DNA from 3 places in the Paenibacillus sp. Marseille-Q7038 genome. Region 1 is predicted to be linked to each of the others. Evidence: riboswitches for the same ligand, from Rfam matches in the RefSeq annotation. Region 1 holds a riboswitch; each other region holds the start of a gene.
What was found. A riboswitch is a leader RNA that binds a small molecule or an ion and turns the genes downstream of it on or off. The one in region 1 is predicted to bind cyclic di-AMP.
Positions count from the first base shown of each region.

Region 2: linked by a shared signal. The riboswitch ahead of ACWPWY_RS01000 (hypothetical protein) and the one ahead of ACWPWY_RS05685 (C40 family peptidase) in region 1 are both predicted to bind cyclic di-AMP.
Region 3: linked by a shared signal. The riboswitch ahead of ACWPWY_RS18980 (ubiquitin-like domain-containing protein) and the one ahead of ACWPWY_RS05685 (C40 family peptidase) in region 1 are both predicted to bind cyclic di-AMP.

Region 1 is NZ_CBCOOM010000001.1:1,173,967-1,184,100, forward strand. Features, by position in the region: gene ACWPWY_RS05675 (glucose-1-phosphate adenylyltransferase) at 1-961, shown strand, start outside; gene glgD (glucose-1-phosphate adenylyltransferase subunit GlgD) at 987-2,087, shown strand; gene ACWPWY_RS05685 (C40 family peptidase) at 2,179-2,640, opposite strand; cyclic di-AMP (ydaO/yuaA leader) riboswitch at 2,645-2,785, opposite strand; gene ACWPWY_RS05690 (hypothetical protein) at 3,075-4,790, opposite strand; gene ACWPWY_RS05695 (DUF7507 domain-containing protein) at 4,787-10,134, opposite strand, start outside.
Region 2 is NZ_CBCOOM010000001.1:193,709-203,842, reverse strand. Features, by position in the region: gene ACWPWY_RS01010 (Nramp family divalent metal transporter) at 1-122, shown strand, start outside; gene ACWPWY_RS01005 (HAD family hydrolase) at 195-866, opposite strand; gene ACWPWY_RS01000 (hypothetical protein) at 1,067-1,480, opposite strand; cyclic di-AMP (ydaO/yuaA leader) riboswitch at 1,626-1,796, opposite strand; cyclic di-AMP (ydaO/yuaA leader) riboswitch at 1,889-2,107, opposite strand; gene ACWPWY_RS00995 (glutathione peroxidase) at 2,473-2,958, shown strand; tRNA gene ACWPWY_RS00990 (tRNA-Leu) at 3,015-3,097, opposite strand; gene ACWPWY_RS00985 (urease accessory protein UreF) at 3,429-4,148, shown strand; gene ACWPWY_RS00980 (hypothetical protein) at 4,381-5,004, shown strand; gene urtE (urea ABC transporter ATP-binding subunit UrtE) at 5,089-5,784, opposite strand; gene urtD (urea ABC transporter ATP-binding protein UrtD) at 5,762-6,580, opposite strand; gene urtC (urea ABC transporter permease subunit UrtC) at 6,534-7,634, opposite strand; gene urtB (urea ABC transporter permease subunit UrtB) at 7,650-8,555, opposite strand; gene urtA (urea ABC transporter substrate-binding protein) at 8,600-9,862, opposite strand.
Region 3 is NZ_CBCOOM010000002.1:374,080-384,213, reverse strand. Features, by position in the region: gene ACWPWY_RS19005 (tRNA1(Val) (adenine(37)-N6)-methyltransferase) at 1-649, shown strand, start outside; gene rsmI (16S rRNA (cytidine(1402)-2'-O)-methyltransferase) at 646-1,533, shown strand; gene ACWPWY_RS18995 (AbrB/MazE/SpoVT family DNA-binding domain-containing protein) at 1,729-1,983, opposite strand; gene ACWPWY_RS18990 (HD domain-containing protein) at 2,333-3,613, shown strand; gene ACWPWY_RS18985 (TatD family hydrolase) at 3,675-4,439, shown strand; cyclic di-AMP (ydaO/yuaA leader) riboswitch at 4,629-4,844, shown strand; gene ACWPWY_RS18980 (ubiquitin-like domain-containing protein) at 5,116-6,324, shown strand; gene rnmV (ribonuclease M5) at 6,491-7,036, shown strand; gene rsmA (16S rRNA (adenine(1518)-N(6)/adenine(1519)-N(6))-dimethyltransferase RsmA) at 7,050-7,931, shown strand; gene yabG (sporulation peptidase YabG) at 8,033-8,941, shown strand; gene veg (biofilm formation stimulator Veg) at 9,194-9,472, shown strand; gene ACWPWY_RS18955 (small, acid-soluble spore protein, alpha/beta type) at 9,730-9,906, shown strand; gene ispE (4-(cytidine 5'-diphospho)-2-C-methyl-D-erythritol kinase) at 10,082-10,134, shown strand, end outside.

The sequences.
Region 1 (10,134 bases):
GCTTCATTCGTATGTAGGGATCGGCAGTGATTGGGATTTAAACCGCCGAAATGGAGGCGTGTTTGTTCTTCCGCCACATGAGAGAGAGGGGAGTAATAACTGGTACAGAGGTACGGCAGATGCGATCTATCGTAATCTGAATTTTGTTGACCAGTTTGAACCAGAACATGTGCTTATTTTATCAGGTGACCATATCTACAAGATGGACTATGATGCCATGCTTCGATATCACAAAGACCATGATTCGGACTGCACGATCTCGGTCGTTGATGTACCCATGCATGAAGCAAGCCGGTTTGGCATTTTGAATACAAAAAATAATTATGAGATTTATGAGTTTGAAGAGAAGCCCGAACATCCGAAGAGTACGCTAGCATCCATGGGAGTATACATGTTCAGATGGTCTGTCCTTAGACAACATCTTCTTGAAAGTGAACAAGATCCGGATTCCACCTATGACTTCGGTCATGATATTATTCCACTGCTTCTAAAGAATGAGAAGAAGCTGTACGCTTATCCATTCAGCGGTTACTGGAAAGATGTAGGGACGATTAAGAGCTTATGGGAAGCGAATATGGATCTGTTAAGCGACGACCCTCCGCTGAATTTAAATGATCCGCAGTGGCGTATCTATTCACGTAATCCGAATGAACCGGCGGGCTATATTGGCACAAAAGGGAAGGTACGTAACAGCATCGTGAATGAAGGCTGCATTGTCGAAGGGGAAGTCAGCAAATCGGTATTATTTTATGGGGTAGAGATCGGGGAAGGAAGTGTGATTACGGACTCAGTAATTATGCCTAAAGTGAAAATAGGGAAGAATGTTAGGCTTCACAAGGCGATTGTAAGCGAAGGAACGATTATCGAAGATTACTCCGTTGTTGGGGGTAATGGAGATCAAGAAGATGAAATATTACTGATTGACGAAACATATCGACAACATACTTATGGACTTAGCTAAATATGAATGAGGACGGTGACCGAGTATGCAACAACTCATGGGTGTAGTAAACCTGGATCAAGAGCTCGATTTAATGAATGAATTAACGTATTTTCGTTGCGGTGCTGCCGTTCCTTTTGCAGGTCGGTATCGTTTAATCGATTTTGTATTGTCAAATTTAATGCATTCTAACATTCATCATACCGCGCTATTTGTACGCCGGAAGTATCGGTCGCTACTTGATCATTTGGGGCAGGGAGCTCCATGGGATCTAGATCGCAAACACGGGGGACTCTTTATACTTCCGCCCGACTGGAATGATCCTACGGACCGTTCCAAAGGCGATTTACAGCATTTTCATAATAATCGTGATTATTTTCTTCGAGCAAAAGGCACCCATATTATTCATACGGGCAGTCAGCATATTTACTCTATGGATTATCGTGAAATGTATCAGTTTCATATCTCTCAGCAAGCCGATGTCACTCTTCTTTATAAAAAAGTAGATGAGATCCTTCCTGAACATGAATCCTGCGTACGGGTCGATGTGGACGGTGTGAAAGTTACCGGAATTCATCAAGAAGGAGACCATCCTAATATATATCTTGGTGCCTTTATTATGGAAAAACAATTGTTTTTGAAATTAGTGGATCATTGTATTGCCCATGGTCAAGATTACTTCTTCCGTGACGGTATCCAAGATAATTTGCATAACTTAAACGTTGCTGCTTTTGCTTTTGATGGCTATCATACCGTAATTAACTCGATTGAAAGCTACTATCGCAATAGTATGGATTTACTCAATCAAGAACAATATCAACGTTTGTTTAAACAAAATGAGATTCATACCAAAATCAAATACGAACCGCCGACTAGGTTTCTGGATAATGCGGAAGTAAGCAACTCTTTAATAGCTAATGGCTGTATTATTGGAGGACAGGTCGAGAACAGTATTATTTTTAGAGGAGTTAAAGTTCATAAAGGGGCACAAATTCGGAATTCGATCATCATGCAAAAGTGTGTAATTGAGGAGAATGCAGTGCTTGAGAATGTAATTCTTGATAAAGATGTACATTTAACGGCAGATCGCACACTGATCGGTGACGCTAAGCAGCCTTATGTCATTGCCAAAAGCAGCCAAATTTAAAATTACTAAAAAGGTCGGAGGAGTAATCCTCTGACCTTTTTTATATTGAATTTCTGAAGTTTCATAATCGTGATGGCAGTTTATATGTATACTATAAGCCGGCCTTTTTCGCAGCTGATGAACTAAGTACACGCTTAGCACCATAATATTTTGAGCTCCAATAACCCTTATTAATGGGTGTAATGGCAATACCTTTAGAGGAGGTAGCGGAGACAAAATTGTTATTACTTAGGTATATGCCAACATGCGAGATACCTTTACCGCTTGTATTAAAGAATACAAGATCGCCTTTGGTAAGAGCGGATTTTTTCACTGATGTGCCTTTTTTATATTGTTGCTTCGAACTATGGGGTAAAGATACACCTAGTTTTTTATATACATAACGAGTAAACCCAGAGCAATCAAACCCTGAGAGTGTGGTACCGCCGTATTTATAAGGAACACCAACTGTTTTATTTACTGTGGTAGAAAGTACAGAAGCGGAAGCTTGCCCGAGTCCTGCTGTGAATAGTAATGATAGTCCTAATGCTGCTGCTGCGAGTTTCTTTTTCAAAATGTAATACTCCTTCCAATGCCTGCGAGGTTAGCTAAGGATTCGGTTGAAGGTACCCTATGATCACTCTGTTTCGAGATCAATTCACCCATGGTAGGCGGGTCCCCCGCTTCTTAGGTGCGTAAGAATTCGGCGGTTATCGTGATTGCACCTTGTATATTCATGATAATGATAACAATTAGTTACAAAAATAATTACGAAAATGTTACTTTCTCTACAACGAATTTTAACATTGGCAGAATGAATTATCAACCTGATTTTGCTAATTTCGTTATCATTTTTTCGGATTTATCACGCTTTTGTGAACAATGGTGTTGGTTAACCCTTATTAGCAGAATTATTGGAGATGTTTTAATACCGACTAATTTACTTAGCAACACGATAAAAGAGGCCCGGAAGCATTAAAATAATGCTCTCGGGCCTTTCATTTCTCCTTATTCATCGTGCTCAGTAAAGACAATTTCATAGACATTAGATACCACTTTAAAGGAGTGTATCCGATTATTAAAGTCATAAGTGCAAAGTGCCTGGATCGTGTCGGAAAACACATATTCATCCCGTCCCCGCGAGGGTCTAAAGAGCGGAAGCACTTGCATATGCAGTGTGTAGATAATCTTAATTACTTCACTAGGCTGAATATCTGTAATTTGTACTGTCTGTTGCTCCATCTCAGAATCTGTTAGCTCACGTTTACGATCAGACGACTGAATAATGCCATTTAGGATCGTAGACACACCCGGAGCAGGTAAGGTGAGAAACAAATCTGCTTTCGTATTTCCTAAATTCTGAACGGTTAGCTCAAAAAGAATGTCGTCGCCTGGTTCCACGAACTTCGGTGAGGTGCGGACATGAAGTATTATGCGCGGAGCATAGAAAAAAACAGGAGTAAGAGCTAGTGTTGTCAGTCGAACGGATCTCCCATCATTAATTCGAAATGTGTAAGTCAGCAGTGAGCGGTTCATCCATTCTTCAGCAGGGACAATGGAATTAGGGATCACAGAAACTGACGATTCAAATGTAATGTATATGCTGGCGTGTGGAATTAAGGTGCCTAAAGGAAGTCCGGTATCTAAAGAAACCTCAGGGCGAAGAATGCCGTTTATTTTTACTGTACCTGGAACCAGGTTGAGCTCTGAGGCTTGAAGTAAGTCATAGACTGCTTGGACAGGAACTTCTCCTTTATTTTGGATAAGCACTTCATATATAACGGTATCTTCATAGGTTACTTGATTAGGAGTTATGTTTACGGAAATTGATAACAACGGTTCCACATAGGAGATAGATACCGGGTTTGAACGAATTGTAATTTCTTCTCCCTGATTGATATAAAGTAACATTGCAACACTCGTAAGAGGAGTTGAAGTTGTCTTTTTCCCTATTTTCACCTGATACGATATTTGTGTCGTTGAGTTTGCGGCAACGAAAGGTAATGTAATACCTGCAGATGGATCAAGTTCAGGGGCGAGGAGACCATCAATGACTACACTGCCTGGAAGAAAACGCATCTCACCTACCAATGATGTGCTAACTACTGCATTTCTGATGTCATCTTTGCCTGTATTTGTGATTTGGATAAGAAAAGTGAGGGTATCTCCCTCAAAAGTCTGATTCGTATTGGCATAATAGTAGATTGATAATTGAGAGGGAGATAGGTATAAGGTGACTGGATTAGAGATGAGCTCTTTGGTAATGAGACGACCATCCATCGCTTGGAATGTATAGCTAGCTGTGGCCACATTGATCAGCGTTAAAGAATCAGGAATGCTGCTTACAATGATCTGGAACTGAATCGCAACTTTCTTATTGATCGGCAAGATCCCGATTTGCAGACCCTCTCGGGGATTCGCCCCTGGTATAGGTACGCCATCTTTCAAGAGGCTGTTAGGAATAAAGGAAGTACCCTCCGGTAGCGTATCGGTTAGCGTAACCTCTGCAGGGGCATTCCCTGTATTCTCTATTTCAATCTGATACGTAACGATGCTGTCGAGCGTCACTTGTTCCACTGAAGCACTTTTTTTTAGTGTGAGAATGGCACCTGTTAACGGAATAGATACCATGTTGGAATAAGATACACCTTCAAAGCGGCCGGAAGCAAAACGGACAGAAGATTGATTGTTTAATACATAATTCCTTCTATCCTGCGAATTCATATCGTAACGACCTGTACTTGGAATGTAATTGTTGAGAAAGCTCCTTCTTGAATGGTCCCAACCGTAACACCTGTATTTGGATTGGCATTAGGTCTAGCGTTTCCATCCACAATTACACTTCCAGAAATAAACTCAGTACCAGCAGGCACGGGGTCTACCATGACGACATTTTCAACTTCTACGATTCCATTATTGGTAATAACTACGGTATATGTGATGGTATCGCCAACAACAGCATCTCCTGTAGATGTCGTTTTTATAACCGTTACATTTGGTGATGAGACAGGGATCACGAGCGGGTTAGAACTAAAAGTGCCGCCGAGCAATCGTCCATCTGGGGGTGCGTAAGAAAACGTTCCAAATGCTTGATTGATCAGTTGTTGTAATTCTGGAAGAGTGTCAACGACAATCTGTAAAGTTACGGTAATATTGATATTCGATCCAGGAGCTACATTTCCGAGAGGAATACCTGTTTCCGGATTCACCCCAGGCTGAGGGACTCCATTGATGAGTACACTATTCGGAACCAAAACGGCTCCATCAGGTAAGTCATCCGTTAAAGTGACAATTCCCGGTAAATTACCTGTGTTCGTGAGATTTAAGAAATAGGTTACGGTATCGCCTACCGTCACGTTTGAGGTGCTGGCTGTTTTTAGTAATTGAAAAATAGGCTGGTAGATCGGGATGCTCACTGTGTTGGAATAGGAAGCTCCAGTAAAAGCACCGGAGGTAAAACTAACGGAAGTACGGTTTTGGATTGTGTAAGGAGCACTAGGCAGCGTATTTACGGTCACGTCGAAAGTTACGGTCACTGCACTGCCGGGTGCAATCGTACCTAGGTTAATTCCGCCCGCCGGATTTGCGTCTACTCGAGGACTGCCGCCAACAGTAACACTTCCGGGTACAAAACTACTTTCGATCGCTAACACATCAGACAATACAGCATTATTTACATTCGCAATCCCGTTATTCGTAACAAGGACGCTATATGTGTAGGTGTCACCAACGACTGCGGTTGCTACAGAGGCTGATTTCACGAGTGTAATATTTGGTGAGGAAACAGGTATTTGCAATAAATTACTGACAAAAGAACCATTCAGTGTTCTACCATCAGGCAAGGTATAAGTGAAGGTTGAAGCCGCTTGATTGCTTAATTGTTGACTGACCGGCAATGTATTAATGACCACAGAGAACATAACGGTGGCTGTAGATGACACAACACCGACGGACATACCTGCTGCCGGATTTGCTCCTGGAACCGGAGCACCATTCAGAATAACACTGTTCGGAATAAGTGCTGTACCTTCTGGTATGAGATCGGTTAGAACGACGTTACCGCCATAATTACCTATATTCGTATACGTGATCGAATACACTACGATATCTCCGACCGTAGCATTGATCGTGTTAGCTGTTTTGACAGCTGAGAGAATAGGGCTATATACAGGTGTGTTTACGGTATTCGAAAATGTGCTGCCTGAGAATGTACCGGAAGTAAAGGTCACGATTGCACGATTTTCGATTTGCGACAAAGAGGTAGTAGGAATCGAGTTGATACGGTATTGAAAAGTAATGTTGACCGTAGATCCTGGAGTTATACTCCCGATCGTCACCCCAGTAGAAGGGTTCGCAGTAGGACGCTGGATTCCGTCTACATACACACTTCCGCTAACAAACGAAGTCGATGCAGGAAGTGCATCGGTAACAATCACATTATTTACAGTATCGATACCATTGTTCCCGACGGTTACCGTATACGTATTGACATCCCCCACAGTAAGGGAAGTGAATGAAGATAATTTAATAGCTGTCACATTAGGAGCCGAAACGGTAACTACGGAGATATTAGAAGAAACATTTCCGCCGAGTGTTCTGCCCGAAGGCAATGTGTAGGAGTAATTGACAAAAGATTGATTACTCAAGAATTGTGGACTCGGAAGCGTATCTATGACGACAGAAAAGGTAACTGTACTCGAGGTCCCTGGGGTAATAGTGCCTGATACAATGCCTAGGGAAGGATCGGAACCAGGTGATGGAAGTCCGTTGATTAATACACTGTTTGGAACAAATGAGGTACCCGCAGGAATCGTATCTGTTAGATTGATTGTTGCACTATAGTTACCTGTATTACTGACCGTAATATTGTAAGTGAGTGTATCACCAACGGTGGCATTGATTTTGCTTGCAGATTTAACAGCCGTAAGAGCCGGGTTATATACGGGAATGATCGGTGCATTAGAGAAGGTAGTACCTGCAAACACTCCTGATGTAAAACTCACGGATGCTGAACTATTAATTTCAGGTGGAGTTGGTACGGAATCAACCCTGACATTATAAGTAACGGTAGCAGAAGCTGCGGCTGCTATTCCTCCCAATCCAATTCCATCTACCGGACTTGCTATTGGATTCGGGCCGCCATTAATCGTGACACTACCCGGAATGAAGGTTGTTCCCGTTACTGGATCTGATAAAAGTACATTTTGTACATCATCGATTCCAAGATTCGTAACCGTTACTGTAAAGGTAATAATATCTCCTACGGAAACATCAGCAAGTGAGCTTGTTTTGGTAACGAGTACATTTGGTGATGATACAGGGAAACTAACTGTGTTGGATAAGGCGGTTCCTGTTAATGTCCGATTATCAGGAGTGGTAAACGTAAAGGTAGATGAAGCTTGATTCGTAATGAGCTGTGGTGAGGGAAGCGATGTAATTGTAACGGAAAAAGAAAGACTGGAAGTTGCACCAGCTGCAATTACCCCAGCACTAACTCCATCAATGATGGATACGCCAGGTATGGAAATTCCATTAACAAGAACACTGTTTGGAGCAAAGGTAGTTCCTGCAGGGATGGTATCTGACACGATAAGTGCAGCGGGTAGATTCCCTGAGTTTGTAGCCGTTATTGTATATACCACAGTATCGCCTACGGTAGCATTGTTCGTATCTGCTGTTTTTGTGAGTGAAATTTGCGGTTGAGTCACAGGGATCTGCGTTTGATTCGATGTTGATGTGCCTGAAAAAACACCTGATGTAAAACTAACCGTTGATTGGTTATTAATTTGTGAAGGTACAGCCATGGTTACATTCACCTCAAATGTAACGACAGCACTTGCCCCGGGGGCTAGACTGCCGATTGGAATGCCGGATAGAGGAGATCGATCTGGAGCAAGGACTCCGCCGATCACCACACTCCCGGGTACAAAAGAAACGTTTTGCGGTAATCCATCGCTGACAATGACATTGGTGATCGTAGAGGGTCCATTGTTAGTAATCGTTGTAGTGTAGGTAACTCTATCACCTACTACAGTCAGAGCGGTAGAAGCGGATGTGACCACAGAGACATTTGGAGCCGATACTTGAATTACAACACTGTTAGATGTAGCACTTCCAGACAGCACACGGCCTGAAGGAGTTTGATAAAAGTACAAAGCAGTTGCCTGATTTAGGATCTTCTGTGATGGAGGCAGTGAATTTATCGTTACGAGGAAAGTAACGATGGTCATCCCACCTACAGGTACATCCGAAACCAAAAAACCACTCACAGGATTGGCGCCTGGAGCAGGCACACCTCCGATCACCACACTATTAGTCACAAAGCTGACTTCAGAAGGTAATACATCTGTTAATGTTAGTGAGGTAACCGTGTTGCCCGAATTGCTGATTTGTATCGTGTAAGTCAGTGTGTCTCCAGCTGTAGCGAGCGCTGTATTCGTACTTTTCACAAGGGAAATCGCAGCGCTATAAACAGGAATCGTCACTGTATTCGATGTGGAGGAACCACTGAATGATCCGCTTGTAAAAGCAGCAGAAGCTTGATTTGCAATCGCTCCGGAAGCAGGTAAAGAAGTTACTTTTAGCTGATAGGTTACCAAGGAAGAGGATTGAGCCGCAAGCGGACCAACCGCAATCCCGTTAGAGGGTACCGCTGTACTTACAGCAACTCCATTAATACGAACTGAACCGGTTACAAAGGAGGTTCCTTCGGGAGTGATATCCGATAAAATAATGGAGCTTACGGTTCCAGACCCGGTGTTACTTACTGTGATGCTGTAAGTGATGACATCATTTATCGCCGCTTCAGCAGTATTGGCTACTTTAACCAAGCTAATATTGAGGGCTGACACAGGAATAGATACCGTATTAGAAGAAAGAGAACCACTTTGTGTACGACCACTAGGTAATGTATAGGTGTAATTAATCGCTGCCGTATTCGTGATGGTTTGCGGCGTTGGCAGAGAAATGACCTGAAGCTGGAAAGTGACAGTGCTTGTAGTATTCACTCCAAGCATGCCGATGGAGAATCCATTTGCAGGATTTGCTCCAGGAATAGGAGCTCCATTGAGCGCTACACTCCCTGTAACAAAACTTGTTCCAGGGGGGATGTTGTCAGTAATCTGAACTTGAGCTCCTATGTTTCCTGTATTCGTAAGCCCAAGTGTAACTTCAAGTAGATTACCAATGGCAGTACTTGTAGTGTTAAAGCTTTTTAAGGCAGAAATAGTAGGAACGTATATGGGCGTTGAGACAGTACTAGAAACAACGTTTCCTGTAAAACTGCCCGAACTATAGGAGATACTCGATTGATTCGTGATCTGACTTGTCGAAGGGACTGAAGTTACAAGCGCTTGAAAAGATACCGTAGTTGTTCTACCGCTCTGTAAGCTGCCTATGGAAATACTACTTGCGGGATTTGCATTAGGTCGAACAACACCTTCTACCGTAAAACTTCCCGAAATAAAGTTTGTGCCTGCGGGGCTGGCATCTGTAAACACGATATTCTGTAGAGTGGCCAGACCATTATTCGAAATTACGGAAGTATATGTGATCGTTTCTCCTACGGATGTATCCGTTACATTTGCTGTTTTTGTAACGCTCACATTCGGTCTGGTCACAGGGATAGATAAGGTGTTAGATACGGCTGATCCGCTGATTGTTCTTCCATCAGGTGGCTGAAATGTATAAGAAATACTTCCTTGATTGACGAGACTGGGCGGTGCAGGGAGTGAGTTAACAACCACTTGGAAAGTAACATTGGTTGTGCTTTTAAGAGCTAGGGTTCCTATATTTACACTCGTAGTAGGATCCGCTCCGGAGATCACCGTTCCGTTCACTCGAAAGCTGCCAGGGACAAATGTGGTGCCCGCAGGAATGATATCGCGATAAGTTACAGCTGCTCCTATATTCCCAGTGTTAGCTATGGTTGCGGTATAGGTCACGGTATCTCCTACAGTGGCATTTGTTGTGTCTGCTGACTTGACTATCGTGAACAGCGGATCATAAACAGGTATAGATAGGTTATTGGAAGGAATGACACCTGTGATCGTACCTCCCCCAGCAACAC
Region 2 (10,134 bases), 980 kb from region 1:
CAAGCAGCAAAAAAATGATGGGCGAATTCGTCAATAAAAAATGGCTAAGCATCTTATCTTGGACCATTGCAGGCATTATTGTTATTTTAAATGTATGTCTGCTCGCATTAACCCTTTTCTAAGCATAAAAAATAGTCTGCACAGAGTTGTTCTACTGTGCAGACTATTTTTTTAAATTCTTTTTCAATTTAGAATTATAAAAGCAGTGATATTAATTCATCTAAACTGGATATGGTATAATCCGGCGTATCACTTGCGCTTGCAGAGGGTTGGTATCTTCCATACCCTTGTAAAATTCGGATTGTTTTCATCCCGAGTAATTTAGCAGGAACAATATCGTTATCAATACGATCACCAATCATTATTGCTTCCGAAGGAGCACAGCCTGCTTTTTGCAAAGCATATTCATACAGTCTTACGTCCGGTTTAGCTAGTCCTTGTTCTGCGGAGCAGGCGATAACATCAACATAGGAACTAAGGCCATATTGCTGAAGCCGTTCAGCTGTACCTGGACTCTGATTCGCAATAATGCCAATTTGGTAATGTTCTCCGAGCTGAGCTAGAATTTTTTTAGCTTCTGGATAAGGGACTTCAAGTTCTTTACGGAATTTCAACTTAGGCCGAATATAAGCCCGATCCTCTTCCTTCGCAATCAACCGAGAGATGGCATACTGCATAGGGGAATCAATAAATGTAGAGTAACTTTCGATAAACTTCCCCCTAACATCCTCAATCGTTATTGAATAACCTCGATCTGCAGCACGCTCTACAAACTGATTCATAATATGGTCCACGGGTATCCATTCATCGACAAGCGTGTCCCCTACATCAAAAAAAAGCCACTTCACGTCAGACCACATTCCCATCTACTGCCTCAACCTTTCAAGTTACAATGATCTTCCATATAAAAAAGACCCATGATGATCATGAGTCTCACACTATGTGCATCTTATTTGACCATTATAGCAATGCAAGATTTGTTCCGCAATCATAGCAGGGATGCCCACCCTACTACATCATAGATGCAAAATAACTTTTACATTTATCATTTCAATCGAAAAACATTCTAATTAACAGCAGCTCGCTCTTCGTTCAACAAGAACCCGACTTCACCCTTGATTGTGAAAACGATATGATTCGCTCCCATCCCCCGGTATACACCGCGAGGATGATTCTGTTGAGTAATGATCGTTATCGGTTTTTGAGTCCATGGTCTGCATATTTGTAGAAAGCGACAGGTTAAATTCATGCTGTTTTCAAACAAAAATATCCGCCCTACTGTTGCATTAGGCAACGCCCATTTATGAGCAAAAGCAGTATCCATTCGGATAATATGCTGCACTCCAAGTCGTCTAACCTGTTTTTCTTCCTGTGCGCTATTCGTGAGAACAGCAAAGGATAGCTTTTTGTACATTAATAACCGAATAAAATTTCGAGCTGCTTCATTAGGTGCAGTAACCAGAATGATTTCATTATTCATTGTGTAAGCCTCCCTATGATTGAAAAGACAACAAAAAAAGAACACCATTTACATCATGAAGGCATGCCGGCGCTCTCCCACCCGAATAGGAATATAAGGAATCACGAAAATTCCTGATTACCCTCTCGGGTGCTCACGGTTCTGCTGCCTCTCCCTATATACGCTTACGAGGTTAGCTGCCGGATTCGGACAAGAGAGAGTTGCCCTATTCCCGGTCTGACGACCCGGAAATTCACCCCTTGGAATAAACAATCTTTCGAATGTTCATTCCCGTTTGGTTCCCCCGTTTTTATAAAAGATCCACCGAAAAATAAATAGATGAATCTAAAAATTCAGCGTAGAAAACAATAAAAAACCACAGAGGGTTAGCGCCCCTGCGGTCGATAAACGATCACAAGATTCATCATTCCTCTCTCAAATTATTAGCTTACGAGGTTAGCTGTCGGATTCGGACGGTGAGAGCCGCCCTTCCTTATCCACCGAATGGCAAATGCCATTCCACTTCAAAAGATTCACCCCAACAAAGTTCCTGAATCAGTTCTCACACCGATTCAATCAGCCCTGCTATCATTGGTTCCCCCGTTTTTCGTTTGAATAAATCAGACGAAAATTCAGCAAGCATAGTAATGAGAATTTCTATTGTTTTATAAAATGTAACTCGTCTTTCTTTGCGCTCAAGATTTACGATATGAATCATACACCCGAAGCGAAATGGTGTAAAGGTACTCAAAAGTTCACTTCAGCCAATATTAAGCCATAATCCCCTTAATTCACTCAAAACACGAAACAATAAAGCTTCCATTTCCTCTAATCTCTTCGTATCTCTGTATTTCACACACTTTCATTAAACCTAGAGAAGACAAGATATAAACTTCCTGCGTATTGTTTAACTTCCTATATTAATTGTTTAAAATTTAATTGTAGAAAATATTGTAAAACCCTTATCCATTCTCTTATAATGAGAAGAAAAAGACGAGGCGGTGGGTCAATCTATGTCCATATATGATTTCAATGTCAGCACCCTGAAAGGTCAAGAGCTTAACATGTCAGCTTACAAAGGTAAAGCTATGCTTATCGTTAATACCGCCAGCAAATGTGGACTATCACCACAATTCAAAGGACTGCAAGAACTCTATGACAAATTCAATCAACAGTCTTTTGAAGTGCTCGGTTTTCCAAGTAATCAATTCGCTCATCAAGAGCCAGGGACAAGCGATGACATCGCTGAATTTTGTCAGATGAATTACAGTGTCAGTTTCCCTATGTTCGAGAAAGTAAATGTGAACGGCGAGGAAGCTCATCCCCTCTTCAAATATTTAACTAGCAAGGCACCTGGTATTTTAGGATCGAAAGCGATTAAATGGAACTTCACTAAATTTCTTGTGGATCAAGAAGGTCACATTGTAAAAAGATACAGTCCACAGACGACCCCGGACAAGATTGAAGCTGATATCGCGAAGCTCTTATCACTTAAGTGATAAGAGCACAAAAAAGAGACCTTGAAGTCATGACTTCAAGGTCTCTTTTTGTTTTATGCGGTCGAGAGGACTCGAACCTCCACGGGTATACACCCACTACCCCCTCAAGGTAGCGTGTCTGCCATTCCACCACGACCGCGCAACTTGTTTATCAGCAATATTTTCGTGCCAACAAAATATATTATACACATAAACCTATGTGTTGTAAAGATGAAAATAAAAAATATTTTTTTACATGATAAAAACAAAAAACAGGCACTCAAAAATACCCACTTTACGTTAAATTGATGTTAATTTACATAACACATTATTGAAAAATAACAGATTTTTGTTGACTTTACCGGTTTTTGTATGTCAAAATAGGTATCAAATACAACGGAATCTTAATAATATCACACAAATATAACACCGTAATCAATCTCTACTCTGATCAATTTCCATTATCACGATAATTCAGGGAGGCGAACCGAATGAACCGAGGAAATAAGCTGCTCGACTACGTAAAACTGCTTGATTCCTCACTTCAAGTAGGAGGGTTTTCTCACTCCTTCGGACTTAAGTCAAAGATTGAGAAAGGAGTGATCCGTACTTCGCAGGATCTGGAGACGTTTATGCGTCTCGAACTTTACCCTAATCTCATCCGAATCGAAGGTCTCGCCATCAAGGGAACATACACCGCCTCTGCTAAGCAAGATTACTGGAGAATAGCACTTATCGATAAGATGCTTCATGTTCAGCACTTCCCTGCCGATAAACGGAATTCATCAAGAGCAACAGGAAAACGACTTATCAAGTTATCCAAAGCACTGCATCCATGGATGGACTTCTCTCCACTTGAGAAAGCCGCCGAACAGTATGGCGCTGTCATTTCCTTACCTGTCGTACATGCTTGGATTAATCACCAGCTTGGTGTCCCCCTATTAAACGCCGTATCCGGTTATCTCCACGCTGCCAAGAATGCGTGCTTCCTCCACGCTACTCAACTTCTCTCTACGGAACCAAACGAACTTGAACAACTACGCAAGACATTAGGAGATCATTTGGATCAGGAATGGAACAAAATAGATCTGTCTGATGCCTCTGTATTTCATCGCTCTCGATTCACCATACAACCCCTTATTCCTAACTTTCCTTTCAATGAAGGAGTAACAAAGGCATCCAGAGTTCCATCGAAACTCACCTCGTATTAAGAAACCCCTCTCCGTACTCATCCCCAAAACACGCCGACTATCCATTCCGGCGTGTTTTTCCTCATGTATCGTCGATATTGTCGGAAAAGAAAGACGTATGTAAGTTATTCATCATTGTTAGATGACGTAATAACGTATATAATATAATCATACTTTTCTGGAAAAACAAAGAAGAAAACTCCTTCTTTATTCTTTTTTCAAGAACGAAATATTTAATAGGGAGAGACTGCCATTGTCTGAAGCAAACCCGCTTACACTCGAAGATTCCTACAATCAATTTCGTTCTGCGACGGTAATAATTAATGAAGAAGGACATATTTCTTCATACAATCAAACATGGCTCACCAAAATTTCTGAGCTTCTCCCCTATCCTGCAGAGAGCTATCTAAAGATGGATTATTACAAGGTCCTTAGCGAAATCCCAGGAACCTGCATACATAATATACAGCTCATTATTCTTAATCTACAAAAAGTATTGGAGCGACATACAACCGGCTATACCTGCGAATTAAGCACCCTTACAGATCAAGGGTATTCATGGTTTTGGTTAGAAGCTGCCCTATACAAAACTTCTCTTCAGCCCGATTTCATCGGTCTCCTCATTTCGTATTATGACATCACCCCTTTCAAAACCATGGAAACCCATCTCAGCCATGCTTCTTCTCAGATCAAAACCCTTCGGGGTATGCTGCCCATCTGCGCTGTATGCAAACGAATTCGAGATGATGAGGATGAATGGAATCCCGTTGAGCGTTTTGTGGAAAAAAATACACACGCCGAATTTACACACGATATATGTCCTGATTGTATAAGAAGAGTGTATCCTCAGTATTCTCAATTTCTAGATGAATCCTAAACAAGCAGCTCTGCTTTGTTCACCCGAACAAGGCAGAGCTGCTTAGAGAAGCACGATATTCATCACAACATTAAAACTCCTTCATTAAACCGTAAGATAATGTTCGAAGCTGGCAAGATCGAGTTCTTCCGGTTTCCCATGCATCGCTATAGCACCTTTATCCATTACATAGATATAATCCGCCACGCTTCGAACGAATTCTTCACTTTGTTCCACAAGTAAAATTGCTGTATCTCCCTGATTCTTAATCTGAATAATAACATCGCGAATGTCGTCTACAATGGACGGCTGAATCCCTTCTGTCGGTTCATCCAGCAGCAATAATCGCGGCCTTGGAGCAAGCGCTCTGGCGAAGGCAAGCTGCTGTTGTTGACCACCGCTTAGATCGCCGCCCTGTCTATTCATCATCGTCTGCAGCACAGGAAACATTTCGAGTACATCTGCTGGAATCGTTTTTGTTCCTCTAGGAGCCGTTTCAAGTCCAAGCAGTAGGTTTTCTCTGACGCTCATCTGCGGAAAAACATCCCTTCCTTGGGGAACATAGCCGATTCCGCCCCTAGCACGTTTGGCTGAATCCCACTTCGTTACTTCTTTTCCATCCCAATGAATACTGCCTTTTCGCACCTTCAGAATACCCATTAGGGTTCGTAGCAGTGTCGATTTTCCCACTCCGTTGCGACCCATTAAACATACAACCTGACCTGGCTTTATATCGAGATGCACCTGACGAAGCACCATACTTTCCCCGTATCCGGATTCAATCCCCTTCAGTAACAGCATCCTTTTCCCTCCTTTTGCCCAAATACACTTCGGCAACTACTGGATTCTGCTGAACCTCCTGCATTGTTCCTTCAGTGAGCAGTGTTCCTTCATGCATGACGGTGACCTTCTGCGCATACTGTCTAACAAATTCCATATCATGTTCCACCACAACTACAGATCGCTCTTTTGCAATCTCCGTTAACAGAATCCCCGTCTTATTCGTTTCTTCATCTGTCATACCTGCAACAGGTTCATCAAGCAGCAGCACTTCAGGCTTTTGAAGCAAAAGCATTCCAATTTCAAGCCACTGCTTTTCCCCATGGGATAAAGAGCCCGCCCTAAGATTCAAGCGTTGTCCTAGACCAATCTGTTCCACCACTTCTTTCATTTCTCTTGTGAGACATCCCCCTCGCCGTTTACGAAGCGTGGAGAATACATTTTTATTAGGATTCAGTGCGATCTCTAAATTCTCATGTACTGTGAGCCCCCCAAATACAGAAGGCGCTTGAAACTTACGGCCAATACCGAGTCTTGCGACCTGATGTTCTTTTTTAGAAATGAGATCTGTCCCATCCGGAAGAAGAACTTGACCTGATACAGGTTTGGTTTTTCCGCAGATCACATCAAGCATCGTTGTTTTGCCAGCTCCATTTGGACCGATCAAGAAATGAAGTTCTCGCTGTTTTAAGGATAAATTCATATTACGTACCGCAACAAATCCAGAGAAAGAAACCGTGATATCTTGAACCGTGAGTACGATCTGTTCATTAGGAAGTTGCTTGCTTATGCTTACGTTTACGGACGGACTGACCATCTCGTACACCTCCTTTTCGGACCCACATGCCGGTTACACTGTGATATACACCAACAAGACCTTTAGGCATGAATAATACGATAGCTACAAATAGACCACCCATAACGAAAAGCCATCCTTCTGGATACGCTTCGCTAATTCCTGTTTTTGCCGCATTCAGCACTACAGCCCCGATCATAGCTCCAACCAGCGTTCCCCGGCCCCCAAGTGCAACCCATAACACCATTTCAATCGAGGGTACAATTCCCATCATCGAAGGGGAGATAATGCCAACCTGAAGGACAAACAGCATCCCTGCGAGTCCTGCAAGCGCACCAGACAAGGTAAACGCCATTGTTTTGTACCACGCAGGATCATATCCGAGAAATCGAACTCTATTCTCGCCATCTCTGGCAGCTTCAAGCACTTGACCAAACCTGCTGCGCACGACTCGTTTGCAGAGCACGTAAGTCAAGACTAGAATCAGAAGCGTTACATAATAGAGTATAATGGTCGTTGATGGACGATGAAGCTCCATCCCAAAAATGTGATGATATCCCGTTAACCCATTGGTTCCTCCTGTCCATTCCTGTTTTCCTACAAACAGTGTTACCATGATCATGACTAGCGCCTGCGTTAATATGGTGAAATATACACCGGTAATTCGATTTCGAAAGGTGAATATTCCAAGCAAAAAAGCAAGTAAACCAGGTAATAAGATTCCAAGTAGAAACGCAGCAGGGAAAGATCGAAAAATCGCCCAAAACCACGGAAGTTCCGTCACACTATTCCATACCATGAAATCAGGCAGCGCCGGCCCGCTGGCTTGTAATTTCAAATACATCGCCATGGCATAAGCCCCAAGCCCAAAAAATACTCCATGTCCTAAACTCAGCACTCCTCCGTAACCCCAGATCAGATCAAGTCCAATGGCAAGGATCGCTAAAGCAAGAAATTTTGCAAGCAAGCTTAACCGAAATTCTGTGGATATGAGCGGTGCGAGACTCATCAGAATCAGCACTACTCCCCAGGCAATTCGTTGCCCCCGTGTTCCCAGTCTATTTATAAACGGCATCCTTAAGTCCCCCCTCTAGTCTAAACTCCGTGAACGAAGTGCCACGAGCCCTCTCGGTTTCCATTGAAGGAAAGCAACGATGCATGCAAATACCAGAACTTTACCAATGGATGCGCTTGTGTACGTCTCAAATAAGGTATTGAAGACTCCTATTCCGAGCGCCCCTGTCACAGTACCAATCAGTTTCCCTACCCCGCCTAGAACAACAACCATAAAAGCATCTACGATGTAATAGGTACCAATTGATGGTCCGATGGGGCCAAGCAAAGTAAGTGCGCACCCTGCGACTCCCGCAATACCGGAACCAATGGCAAAGGTAAGCCCATCAACGCGGCGAGTAGAGATCCCAAGGCAGCCTGCCATATTACGATTCTGCATAACAGCACGCATCCGGCGTCCTGCTGCTGTTTTATAAATATAGATGTACATGCAGAACAGTACGACAGCGACCAGTAAAATAATGAATAACCGTGTATAAGGAAGTGTGATGCTTTCCGTAACCATCATTCCTCCATTAAGCCAGGAAGGACTGGTCACCCCGACATTCGGGGCACCAAAAATCGTCCTTGCCAGTTGTTGCAAAATCATTCCCACTCCCCAAGTTGCAAGCAAACTATCCAAGGGCCTTCCGTATAAATGGCGGATCAGAAGCACTTCAAGCAGCCAGCCGATCCCCGCGGCAAGGAGGAACGAAGCGGGAAGCGCAACAAGATAGTACGTACTAAACCAAGACGAGGGCATGTAGGAGATAAATAAATTTTGTGTTACATACGTGGCATAAGCACCGATCATGATCATCTCGCCATGCGCCATATTGATAATATTCATCAGTCCAAAGGTTACGGCGAGGCCGAGTGCAATCAGAAGCAGAATGGAACTTACACTCAAGCCGTTAAAAGCTTGCAGCAAAAACATATCCATCGATTATGCCGCCTCCCTTCCGTTCTATCTATAGTAGAAACAAGTTATTTAGCGCCAAGTGATTTTCCCCATTCATAGGTTTCCAGATACGGATCAGGCTTCACAGGCTTACCTGAGTTCCAGAGTTCTTTGAACTGTCCATTGGACTGGACTTCGCCTATACGTACCGTTTTGTAAATATGTTGGTTCTCTCCATCAATAGTCACTTTGCCGCTAGGCGCATTGAATTCAATTCCTTTAGCTGCCTCTTTCACTTTAGCTACATCAGTAGATCCTGCTTTTTCAACGGCTGCTTTCCATAAATAAACGGCAGTATATCCGGCTTCAATAGGATCAGCAGTAACTCGGTCGGCTCCGTATTTCGCTTTATAAGCAGCCGTGAATTTTGTATTCTCCGGTGTGTCCGTTGTTTGGTAATAGTTCCAAGCTGCTAAATGACCTGCGAGCACATCCGCACCAATACCACGAATTTCCTCTTCAGCTACACTGACAGACAAGGTTGTTAAATCTTGAGATGTAATCCCCGCGTCTTTTAGTTGTTTGAAGAAGGCGACATTGCTATCTCCATTCAGCGTGTTATAGACAACATCTGGTTTTGCGGCTTTGATTTTGTTGATAATTGTGCTGTAATCCGTATGACCAAGGGGAGTATATTCTTCTCCAACCACTTCGCCCCCTTCTGCCTCAAGCTGTGCCTGAATGACTTTGTTCGCTGTTTTAGGGAAAACGTAATCCGAACCCAGCAGGAAGAATTTCTTGCCACGATTCTCAAGCAGCCAGCTTACGGAAGGAACAATTTGCTGATTGGTTGTTGCTCCGGTATAGAAAATGTTCGGGGAGGATTCAAGTCCTTCATATTGTACGGGATAGAATAATAGTCCATTATTTTGTTCAAAAACAGGCAGCATCGCTTTTCGGCTTGCCGATGTCCATCCACCAAACACCGCAGCTACTTGATCTTGCTGCAGCAGTTTCCCTGCTTTTTCTGCAAAAGTCGGCCAATCCGAAGCACCATCTTCAATAACAGGCTCGATTTGTTTTCCAAGTACCCCGCCTGCTGCATTGATCTCTTCAATAGCAAGCATTTCCGCATCTTTAACTGATACTTCACTAATCGACATCGTTCCGCTGAGAGAGTGCAGAATCCCTACCTTAATCGTGTCACCATTTGAAGCACTTACCGTACCACTGCCCTCCGTAGCAGACGGTTGTGCAGCTGGACCTTCTCCCCCGGATACACAACCGGACAACATAATCACACCTGTTAGCAACACAGGAAACCACTTACCGAACTTTCGCATCAACATGAACCCCATCCCCTTTATTCAGTTAGTCGAACCCGAACATTTATTTCCTGTTTTTCCATTAATGTTTGGTATCTCACATTATAGAGGGATGAAACTTCATGTGTCAATATACCTTACATATTTTTATTCTATGCCTAGTTATATGGTGCATAACAACAAAAATAAAGAACTGAACTGAAAAAAAAGCTAATTTAGTGTTAGTATAACTTACATAAAAACCGGAATGCACTGCTAAAAGGTTGAGCTCATTTGCCCAAAGCTATTTCCATCCT
Region 3 (10,134 bases), on a different contig from region 1:
AAGGTTTGCAGGGATTCCGAAAAGAGGGAAAATTCTAGATATATGCACGGGTAACGGAGTCATTCCTATTCTGTTAACCACTCGGACAAAAGCTTCTATTGATGCAGTTGAGATTCAACCCAGATTAGCAGAAATGGCAAGACGAAGTGTGCAATTAAATCAGCTGGATCAGCAGATCAAAATTTACGAGGGGGATGTGCGGAATTTTGCTGAACAGATTGGGTATGGAAAGTATGATGCAATCACAGTGAATCCACCTTATATGCCTCTGAATGGAAGTGACATTAAACTGAGTATACATCAAGCTACAGCGAGGCATGAACTGAACGGAACGCTGGAAGACATTATAAAAGCTTGTATGCACCTTGTGCGTACAGGAGGAAAAGTCTCTATGGTTCATAAACCACAGCGTATCGGAGAAATCATTACGCTGATGCGTAAATACCGATTGGAGCCTAAACGTATTCGTATGGTTCACCCTCGGATTGATAAAGAGGCAAACATGGTGCTAATTGAAGCTTTACGTGATGGAAAACCGGATGTAAGAATGCTCCCGCCTCTGATTGTCTATAACGAAGAGGGACAATACTGTGAGGAGATTATGAACATCTATTATGGTGAGCACAATCTAGAGGGGGAGAATAAATGAAATTCCAGATACAGAAAAGTTTTGATAGTGAGATACAGACAGGAACACTCTATTTAGTTGCTACACCCATAGGTAATTTAAATGATATGACTTATCGTGCAGTACAGACGCTGAAAGACTGCGACATTATTGCTGCTGAGGATACAAGGATGACAAGAAAATTACTTAGTCATTTTGAGATAAGTCCTGAGCTTTTATTTAGCTATCATGAACATAATAAAGCTGCAAGTGGACCTGAGTTAATACGTTATATAATAGAAGGAAAAAATTTGGCCCTCGTTAGTGATGCAGGAATGCCGGCTATTTCAGACCCTGGTTCTGACCTAGTTACGCTGGCCATTGAAGCAGGTATTCCCGTGGTTACTGTACCCGGTGCTAATGCCGCTTTATCTGCTCTCATTGCGTCAGGTTTACCTACAGAAAGATTTACGTTCATTGGCTTCTTACCGCGAGATAAAAAGGATATGCAAAAGGTTTTAGAAGCAGTAGGTTACTCCCAAGGGACATTAATCTTCTATGAATCACCACATCGCGTACTGAAAACATTAACAATCATACTTGAGAGTTATGGCAATCGAAATGTGGTTCTCGCTAGAGAGTTGACAAAAAGACATGAAGAATATGTAAGAGGGAGCGTACAGGATTGTATCGATTGGCTTGAGGAGAATCCACCGATTGGAGAGTACTGTGTCATTGTGGAGGGAATGAGCGCCGAGGAAGAACATACGCTGCAGAATGAATGGTGGCAAAACTTAGAGTTAGGTCAGCATGTAGAGCATTATGAAAATGAAGGATTATCCCGAAAGGATGCAATGAAAAAAACAGCGTCTGATCGCGGATTATCGAAAAGAGATATCTACAATGCCTTATTAAAAGAAGAGTAAATAATGCCGAAAATCAAAAAATGCCTTCGCCAGTTACCAAGTAACGGGCGAAGGCATTAAGGAGTATAAAAAGGCTAGAGATAACCGTAGTTAAGACTAAAATCAAAAAAGAAAGCTATATATAAAATGGTGAAGAAATCTATAATTAATTTAAAATGATAGCTTTTCTATAGTATCTTTTATAACCTATATTCCTTAGTTAGTCACAGGTGCAGGGATTTCAGAAATACATTCGTGACAAACAATTTTTCCTTTGAAGTATGTTACGTTCTCTGCATTACCGCAGAAGATACAAGCTGGCTCGTATTTTTTGAGCATGATGCGCTCTCCGTCAACATAAATTTCCAGAGCATCTTTTTCTCCGATGCCCAATGTACGACGTAGTTCGATCGGGATAACCACCCGTCCTAGTTCATCAACTTTTCTTACAATACCTGTAGATTTCATCATAAATTTGTTGCTCCTCTCGCCATCACTTATAATTGCATTATTCGACATTATTTTATCTTTTATGCTAATCATCATACCAACCATTCCCAAATCAGTCAACATTAAAAATGACTTATTAGATTAATATTTAATGAGCATCTATTAAAAGGACTGGTTTATCTATGATTTTCACTGTCGCTTTTATTATTATAACGCTTGTCGATTTGGAAATCAAAACTATAGCCTAATTCGACACAAAATGTCGTAAAATGTCGAAAAAAATAATAAATAGTTGACTAAAAGTCGAAATTGATGTAAGGATTGCGCGCAATTGAATTTTAATTCATTATCTTGAGGAGGATTGAGACATATGCAACTAAAACTAACTGAAGAAAAGGTTTTTAAAGATCCAGTTCATAATTATGTGCATGTTAAAGATCCAATTATCTGGCAGCTGATCAATACCCCTGAATTTCAACGTCTTCGTCGAATTAGACAGCTGGGAACTTCCTATCTAACTTTTCATGGAGCTGAACATAGTCGTTTCTCTCATTCGCTCGGTGTTTATGAAATCACAAGAAAAATTATTTCGCAATTTGAGCGAAGTGGTTATACTGACTGGCCGACAGAAGAGAAACTTGTCGCACTTTGTGCGGCTCTGTTGCATGATGTGGGCCATGGACCTTTTTCACATTCTATAGAAGAAGCATTTGATATGAATCATGAAGAGTGGACATGTAAAATTATTATGGGAGATACGGAGATCGGGGCAATTCTAAGAACGGTTTCGCCTGATTTTCCCGAGAAGATCGCTTCTGTCATTGAAAAGACCTACGATAAACCAATTGTAGTAAACCTTGTGTCGAGTCCACTGGATGCGGATCGTATGGATTATTTATTACGAGATGCTTATTATACTGGGGTAAACTATGGCACGATTGATCTCGATCGAATTCTACGAATGCTGCGTCCGTATCATGGCAGGGTTGTCGTAAAGGATTCAGGAATGCATGCTGTAGAAGATTATCTTATGGCTCGTTATCAAATGTATTGGCAAGTATATTTCCACCCTGTAACCCGCAGTTCAGAAATTATTCTTCGTCAAATCTTTAGAAGAGCAAAAGAGCTTGTTCAAAGCGAATATTCATTCGGATTTATGTTACCCTCACTCCTTTCCCTCATTAAAGGGAATATTACGGTACAAGAATATCTTCGTATTGATGAGTCCATTATACAAACTGCATTTAACCAGTGGACGGAAGAAAAGGATGAATTGCTGCGGGAATTATGTACGCGATTCTTGGATCGAAAACTGTATAAATATGTAGAAGTAGATCTTAAGTCAGCTGATGAAATCACAGAAATGACAAATGCTTTTCAAGAAGCGGGACTTAATCCAGAGTATGACCTGGAAATTGATTTTCCATCAGATCTGCCGTATGATGTGTTTCGTCCGGATGATGAGGATAGCCAAAAGCAAATCATTATCATCGATAAACAGGAACGACTGCGCGATATCTCAGAAGTATCTGAAATCGTTCGGTCCATTAGTGGAATTCAGCGAGGCAATTATCATTTATATTTTCCACAAGAAAAAGTGAGAGCCGTTCTAGAACAACTTCCACCTCAAATTGCAAAAATATTTTCATAAGCATGTAATCTTTTTTTAGAATAGATACTTTTCATTCATAGCAAGAGAGGGGCACAAAACGATGTTATTTGACACACATACCCATTTAGATGCAGCAGAATTTGACAACGATCGAGAAGAAGTGATCCAGCGTGCTCTCGATGCGGGAGTAACTCGGATGGTAAATATCGGTTTTAATCGCGAAACGATACCGACGACCATGGAACTTGTCGAAAAGTACGATTTCATCTACGGAGCTGTTGGCTGGCATCCGGTTGATGCCATTACGATGAAAGATGGAGACCTGGAATGGATTGCTTCTTTGTGTGAGCATGAGAAAGTGGTAGCGATCGGGGAGATTGGGCTAGACTACCACTGGGATACTTCTCCGAAAGAAATTCAGCATACGGTTTTACGGCGTCAGATTGGACTTGCTAGAGAAATCGGCATGCCGATTGTTATTCATAACCGAGACGCTCATGAGGATATAGTTAAAATCCTGCGTGAAGAAAAAGCACATGAAGTCGGCGGAATCATGCACTCTTTTTCAGGAAGCTGGGAAACGGCACAAATGTGTCTTGATATGGGATTCCATCTTTCGTTCGGAGGCCCTATTACTTTTAAGAATGCGAAACAGCCGAAAGAGGTACTTGCCAAGGTACCTATGGATCGATTATTGATTGAGACGGACTCTCCATACCTTACACCACATCCGTATCGCGGAAAGCGAAATGAAACGGCACATGTAGCGCTCGTGGCAGAAGCTGCAGCAGCATTAAAGGGGGTATCTGTAGAGGAAATCGGGCAGATTACGACCCGAAATGCACTGGAACTATTTGGAATATAGTTCATATATGGAGCAAAATAGATGAAATAGTGAGTAAACAAGAGCGATTCACCTTTTTGGAAGGTTTTTCACGTGTTTATTACAAACTTTTAACCATTTATTTAGAAAAACGTAGTTGAATACGGCTTTACAACATGCATATAAACAGGATATCATCGTTTCAGTGAAATGTTGAAAAATTCACTTCGTGTGTTATTCTCGCTGAATTCTTCGAAAACCGAAGAACGGGGGAACCAATAAGGTGGTCTTACAAGCATATCGCTATACACTTTAGACCATCATATTTGATTCATTTTGAGTCTTGGGGTGAAGGAAAAGGCACTAGCCATGAGCTAATGACCTGATCCAGGGCGACTCTTGCGTCCCAATCCGACAGCTAACTCCGTAAGCGTATAAAGAGGTAAACTCGCGTATGATGTTTCCGGTTATTCTTGTGAACTTACCCGGAAGCCATGAGAGAGCTCCTCAAAAACTCTCTACTGGCTTTTTTGTTTTAGAAGAATAAAAGTTACAACCTCGTCATACTGTTGGTTAACAGGAGGAAACATCATGCCGCGAAGAGTGGCACATGGTGCAGAAACAGAGTGATCTGATTCTGTATACAAATGTAATAGTCGCGTCAAAATACTATCATGCATTACTCTTGACGGCGGGGCTACGAAGGAGGACGGAGTAAGTGGGAAATTTCCAACCAGAGGAGACCCATGAGTCACCATCATCCAGCAAGTCTTACGCGTTGCGATGGAAGCATGAGAATCTGCGTCAAATGATACTAGTCGCAATCTTCTCAATCGCACTGTTAGTTATGGTCTCTCTTATTGTTTACAGTCAGGGAGGTAAAGAAATTTCACTAGTCGTGGATGGCAAGGTCCAAACGCTGGAAACTCGTGAGGGTATGCTTAATGAAATGCTGGATGAGCATGCAATCACAGTAAGCCCCCATGATGAGATTTCGATGCCGCTGAATGGAGCAATCAAAGATGGAGATCAAGTTACCATTAAACGAGCTGTTGCAGTGAACGTAACAGCGGATGGAAAAACGGAACAAATTTATACGACAAAGGATACAGTCCAAGAAGCGCTTGCAAATGAGGGCGTGAAGGTATCAGAAGATGATAAAGTATATCCTTCTGTGGACACCGCGGTGAAAGCAGATCTTAATATTAAAATTGTCCGGGTAGCAAAACAAACGGCAAAACAAGAAGTTGCGATTCCTTATAAAGTAATCAAAACTGCTGACCCTAGCTTGTACAAAGGGGATAACCGCGTAATACAAAATGGGCAAGAAGGTGTGATGGTTCAAACCATCGAGAAAGTGTTCCAGGACGGCGAGTTGGTATCCAAGAAAATGACGGATAAGACAGTTGCGAAGAACCGAGTCGATAAAGTCATTGCTGTCGGATCCAAGAAAAAGCCAGAGCCTAAACCTGAACCTGAACCTGAACCCGAGACACTTGTGGCGGCAGCAAGTACACCTAATACAAGTAACAAATCTTTATCGGATAAAGTGAAGAAGGTATCTTCCTCTTCTTCAACCAGTGATACAATAACGAAAGACGGTGTGTCTTTCAAAGCAAAAAAAGTACTTAATAATGTGTCTATGACAGCCTATTCTTCGGAAGAAGAAGGTATAGGAACGAAAACAGCGTCCGGTACTCGTGTACAGGAAGGACGTACAATTGCTGTAGATCCAAATGTGATTCCACTTGGATGGTGGGTATACATTGAAGGCGTCGGCTTCCGCCGTGCTGAAGATACGGGCGGAGCTATTAAAGGAAATAAAATAGACGTGTATTATGACAGTCTGGATCAAGCCTTGACTTTTGGCCGTAAAAAGGGAAAAACCGTGTATGTTATCGGTCCTGTGAAGCCGGAACTGAACTAAAATATAATTTACAATGCATCGCTAATGCTATAGTATTAACAACATGATTCGGTGATGCTATATAAGGTAAACGAAAGTTTAGACCACAGGTCTATCGTTTGCCTCTTACATGCAGAAGAGGAAATTTTCCTCTTCTCTTTTTGTTTAGAAAGGAAGTCAAGCGGTCATGATTAAAGAAATTATTGTTGTTGAAGGCAGAGATGATACAGTTGCCATTAAACGTGCTGTAGATGCGGATACCATTGAAACTGGGGGCTCTGCTATTAATGCTCAAATTTTGAGAAAAATCGAACTTGCCCAGCAGAGAAGGGGCGTAATTGTATTTACAGATCCTGATCATGCAGGAGAACGTATTCGTAAAATAATAGCGAATAAAGTTCCCGGGGTAAGTCATGCTTTTATAAAAGAAAAAGATGCGACTCGTAAAGGTGATATTGGTGTTGAGAATGCTTCACCGGAAGCGATTCGTGAGGCATTATCACGAGCTCATACGGCGTATGAGACAGCTAAGCCGCTTATTGACTGGCAGGACTTGATCGAAGCAGGACTTATTGTGCACCCAAATGCCGCTTCTCGGCGTATGGAGCTTGGTAATATCTTAGGAATTGGTTATTGTAATGGAAAACAGCTATATAAAAGATTGACAATGTTTCAGATTAGTCGTGAAGAGTTTGTAAATGCACTTGAGCAAATTGAACAAAAAGGATTGTGAGAACGTGAAGGGTATGGATGAAATTGCAACACCAAGGCGGACAAAAGAGATTATTGCAAGACACGGATTTTCTTTCAAGAAAAGCTTGGGACAAAACTTTCTTATTGATCAGAACATCCTCCACAAAATTGTAGATGCTGCAAATCTGGATGAAAACAAAGGTGCGTTGGAGATTGGACCAGGTATTGGGGCACTGACTGAAAAACTGGCTCAGGCAGCTAAGAAGGTAACTGCAGTAGAGATTGACCAACGCCTGATCCCGATTTTGCGAGAAGTACTTGAACCTTATCCTAATATATATTTACATCATGGCGATGTTCTTAAAACAGATTTACCTGCATTATTTAAAGAAAATTTTAGTGATGTCGATAAAGTCAGCGTCGTGGCTAACCTTCCTTATTATGTGACAACTCCTATTCTGATGAAGCTGCTCGAAGAGAAGCTGCCGATCGACAACATTGTGGTCATGATTCAGAAAGAGGTAGCAGAGAGAATGGCTGCATCTCCAGGCACAAAAGAGTACGGCACCCTTAGTATTGCTGTGCAATATTACAGTGATCCAAAGCTAGTATGCATCGTACCGCATACGGTCTTTATACCTCAGCCTAATGTAGAGTCTGCCGTTATTCGATTGAAGGTAAGGGAAAAGCCGCCTGTTGAGGTGGTAAGCGAAAAACACTTCTTCGAAGTGGTCCATGCTTCTTTTGCTCAACGACGGAAGACGATAGCAAACAACTTAAAAAGCCGTTTCTTTACCAAAGAAAACAAAGATGAATTAGAACCGCTTCTGCTTAAGGCAGGTATTGAACCGACTAGACGCGGGGAAACACTCAGTATCGAGGAGTACGCTCGTTTGAGTGCTGTTTTACTGGAAGCAGGCATAGGTACGGAGTAAACTAATATTACAGTCCAAGGATCTAAGAATTCATATTTTTTATCACCTACGAACCAAAGCAGGGGGACGCCCATACCATAGGGTTAGAGGTGATAATGTTGATGAATTTAGGAGACTTGGTCATTCGGAAGTCGTACGGTGGTGACGTTACTTTCCGAGTAGAGGCTCTCCAGGAGGATAAAGCGGTGATTAAAGGAACCGAATTCAGGCTTCTTGCCGATTCCCCCCTGGATGATTTGGTGAAAGTGCCATACGAACCAGAAACAAAAAAAACAAGATTGGCTCATATTAAAGCCAATGAGTCGTATTCGCTGCTTCAGCAGCATCGCAAAGAACAGGCACAACGAAATCAGGCAGGACTTATTGATGATTGGAACCATACAGCAGCAAAGACAGAAACCCCTTCTTATTTTGAAATGCCTGGTAAGGTGTTGCATTTGGATGGGGATCCTAATTACTTAAAGAAAAGCATGGCGTTATACGAAAGGTTACGTGTACCTGCTGAAGGTCACTTCGTGCATGAAGGGTCTATGGCAGATACCCTTTACCGATTACTGCCGCGTTCCCGTCCAGACATTGTTGTTATTACAGGGCATGATGGAGTTTTGAAGAGTAGACAGCCGTATGATCTTTACAACATCAATCATTATAAAAACTCAGCTAATTTCATTGCTGCCATACAAGTTGCAAGACAATATGAGTGGCATCTTGATGCACTCACTATTGTGGCGGGGGCATGTCAGTCTCATTTTGAGGCGCTGATCCGTGCGGGTGCTAATTTTGCGAGTTCACCTAGCCGGGTACTTATTCATGCACTTGATCCGGTATACGTGGCGGCTAAAGCTGCTTTTACTTCTGTCAAAGATACAATGAATATGAATGACATCGTCCATCATACAATTACGGGTAGTGAAGGAATAGGCGGGCTTGAATCCAAAGGGAGTTACCGAATCGGCCTGCCTCCATTACAAGATTTAACGACTTTAAAGGTTACGCCGGCTGCAATCTAAAAATCGGCGAATATATTTTTAAAACTTTCTTGAGAACAGATTCCTTTAATGGATTCTGTTTTTTTATTTCACATAACAACATACTAATGAACTAGGTTTGGATACTTCATAAAAATGATTTAAAAAAATATAGAATCCGCCAAAAAATTCGTTGACAACTTATTTTTGATACTGATATAATGATTTATTTGATTTGACAATAAATAAGAAACGTTGTATAATGGACAAGAGGAAAGAGGTGGTCGTTACACGATGGCTAAAAATACGCTATTGGATATTAAACGAAGTCTCGACGCTCACGTTGGTCAGAAGATCTTGCTTCGTGCGAACGGCGGACGCCGTAAGACAATTGAGCGGACCGGTGTACTCGAAGAAACGTACCCTTCTGTTTTTATTGTCAAGCTAGATCAAGAACAACAAACGTTTAAACGAGTGTCTTACAGTTACGCCGATATATTAACTGAATCTGTACAAGTTTCAATTTTTGATCCTGAGCAGGTTGCAAGTGAAATATCGTATACCGAAGTGTAAGCATGATTTTTGTAAGGTGGTCTTATCCTGGTTGCAGGGTGAGGCCATTTTTTTGTATATGGGTTGCTTTTAGGAGTTTGTCTCATTTTTTATAGCTAAATCGTTTAATTTGTTTGGCGGTATACATACCCTGACTCTTCGTTTAAACCTTATCCAATACCAAAACATAGCGATAAGTCTTGATGCATATTGTTTCTTTTCTAAAGAGATACTAATGGTGCAGGAAATTATCAGTCCCCTTATAAGGAGGAACCACCATGAGTCGCAGAAGACGCAGTGTAATGTCAGAGGAACTTAAGAATGAGCTTGCAAAAGACTTAGGCTTTTATGATACCGTTCAGCAGGAAGGCTGGGGAGGCATCAAGGCTAAGGATGCAGGCAATATGGTAAAGCGGGCAATTCAGCTCGCTGAACAGGCTGCGAGAAAGTCCTAGAAGGAACATAGCATTAGACTCCCTGAATGTAGGGGGTCTTTTCTCTCTATTTTTAACCCTATTGTTTACTAAGCAGGTATAAGTTGGTCTATGATCGGCAGAATGACTTGACAGCGTCATTTTGATATAATATGTTAAGTTGTCTTGAGGGAAAAGCTAAGGGTGGGTGAACGCCTTGAAAATTTACGAAAAAGCTCCTGCAAAAATTAATTTGATGCTGGATGTATT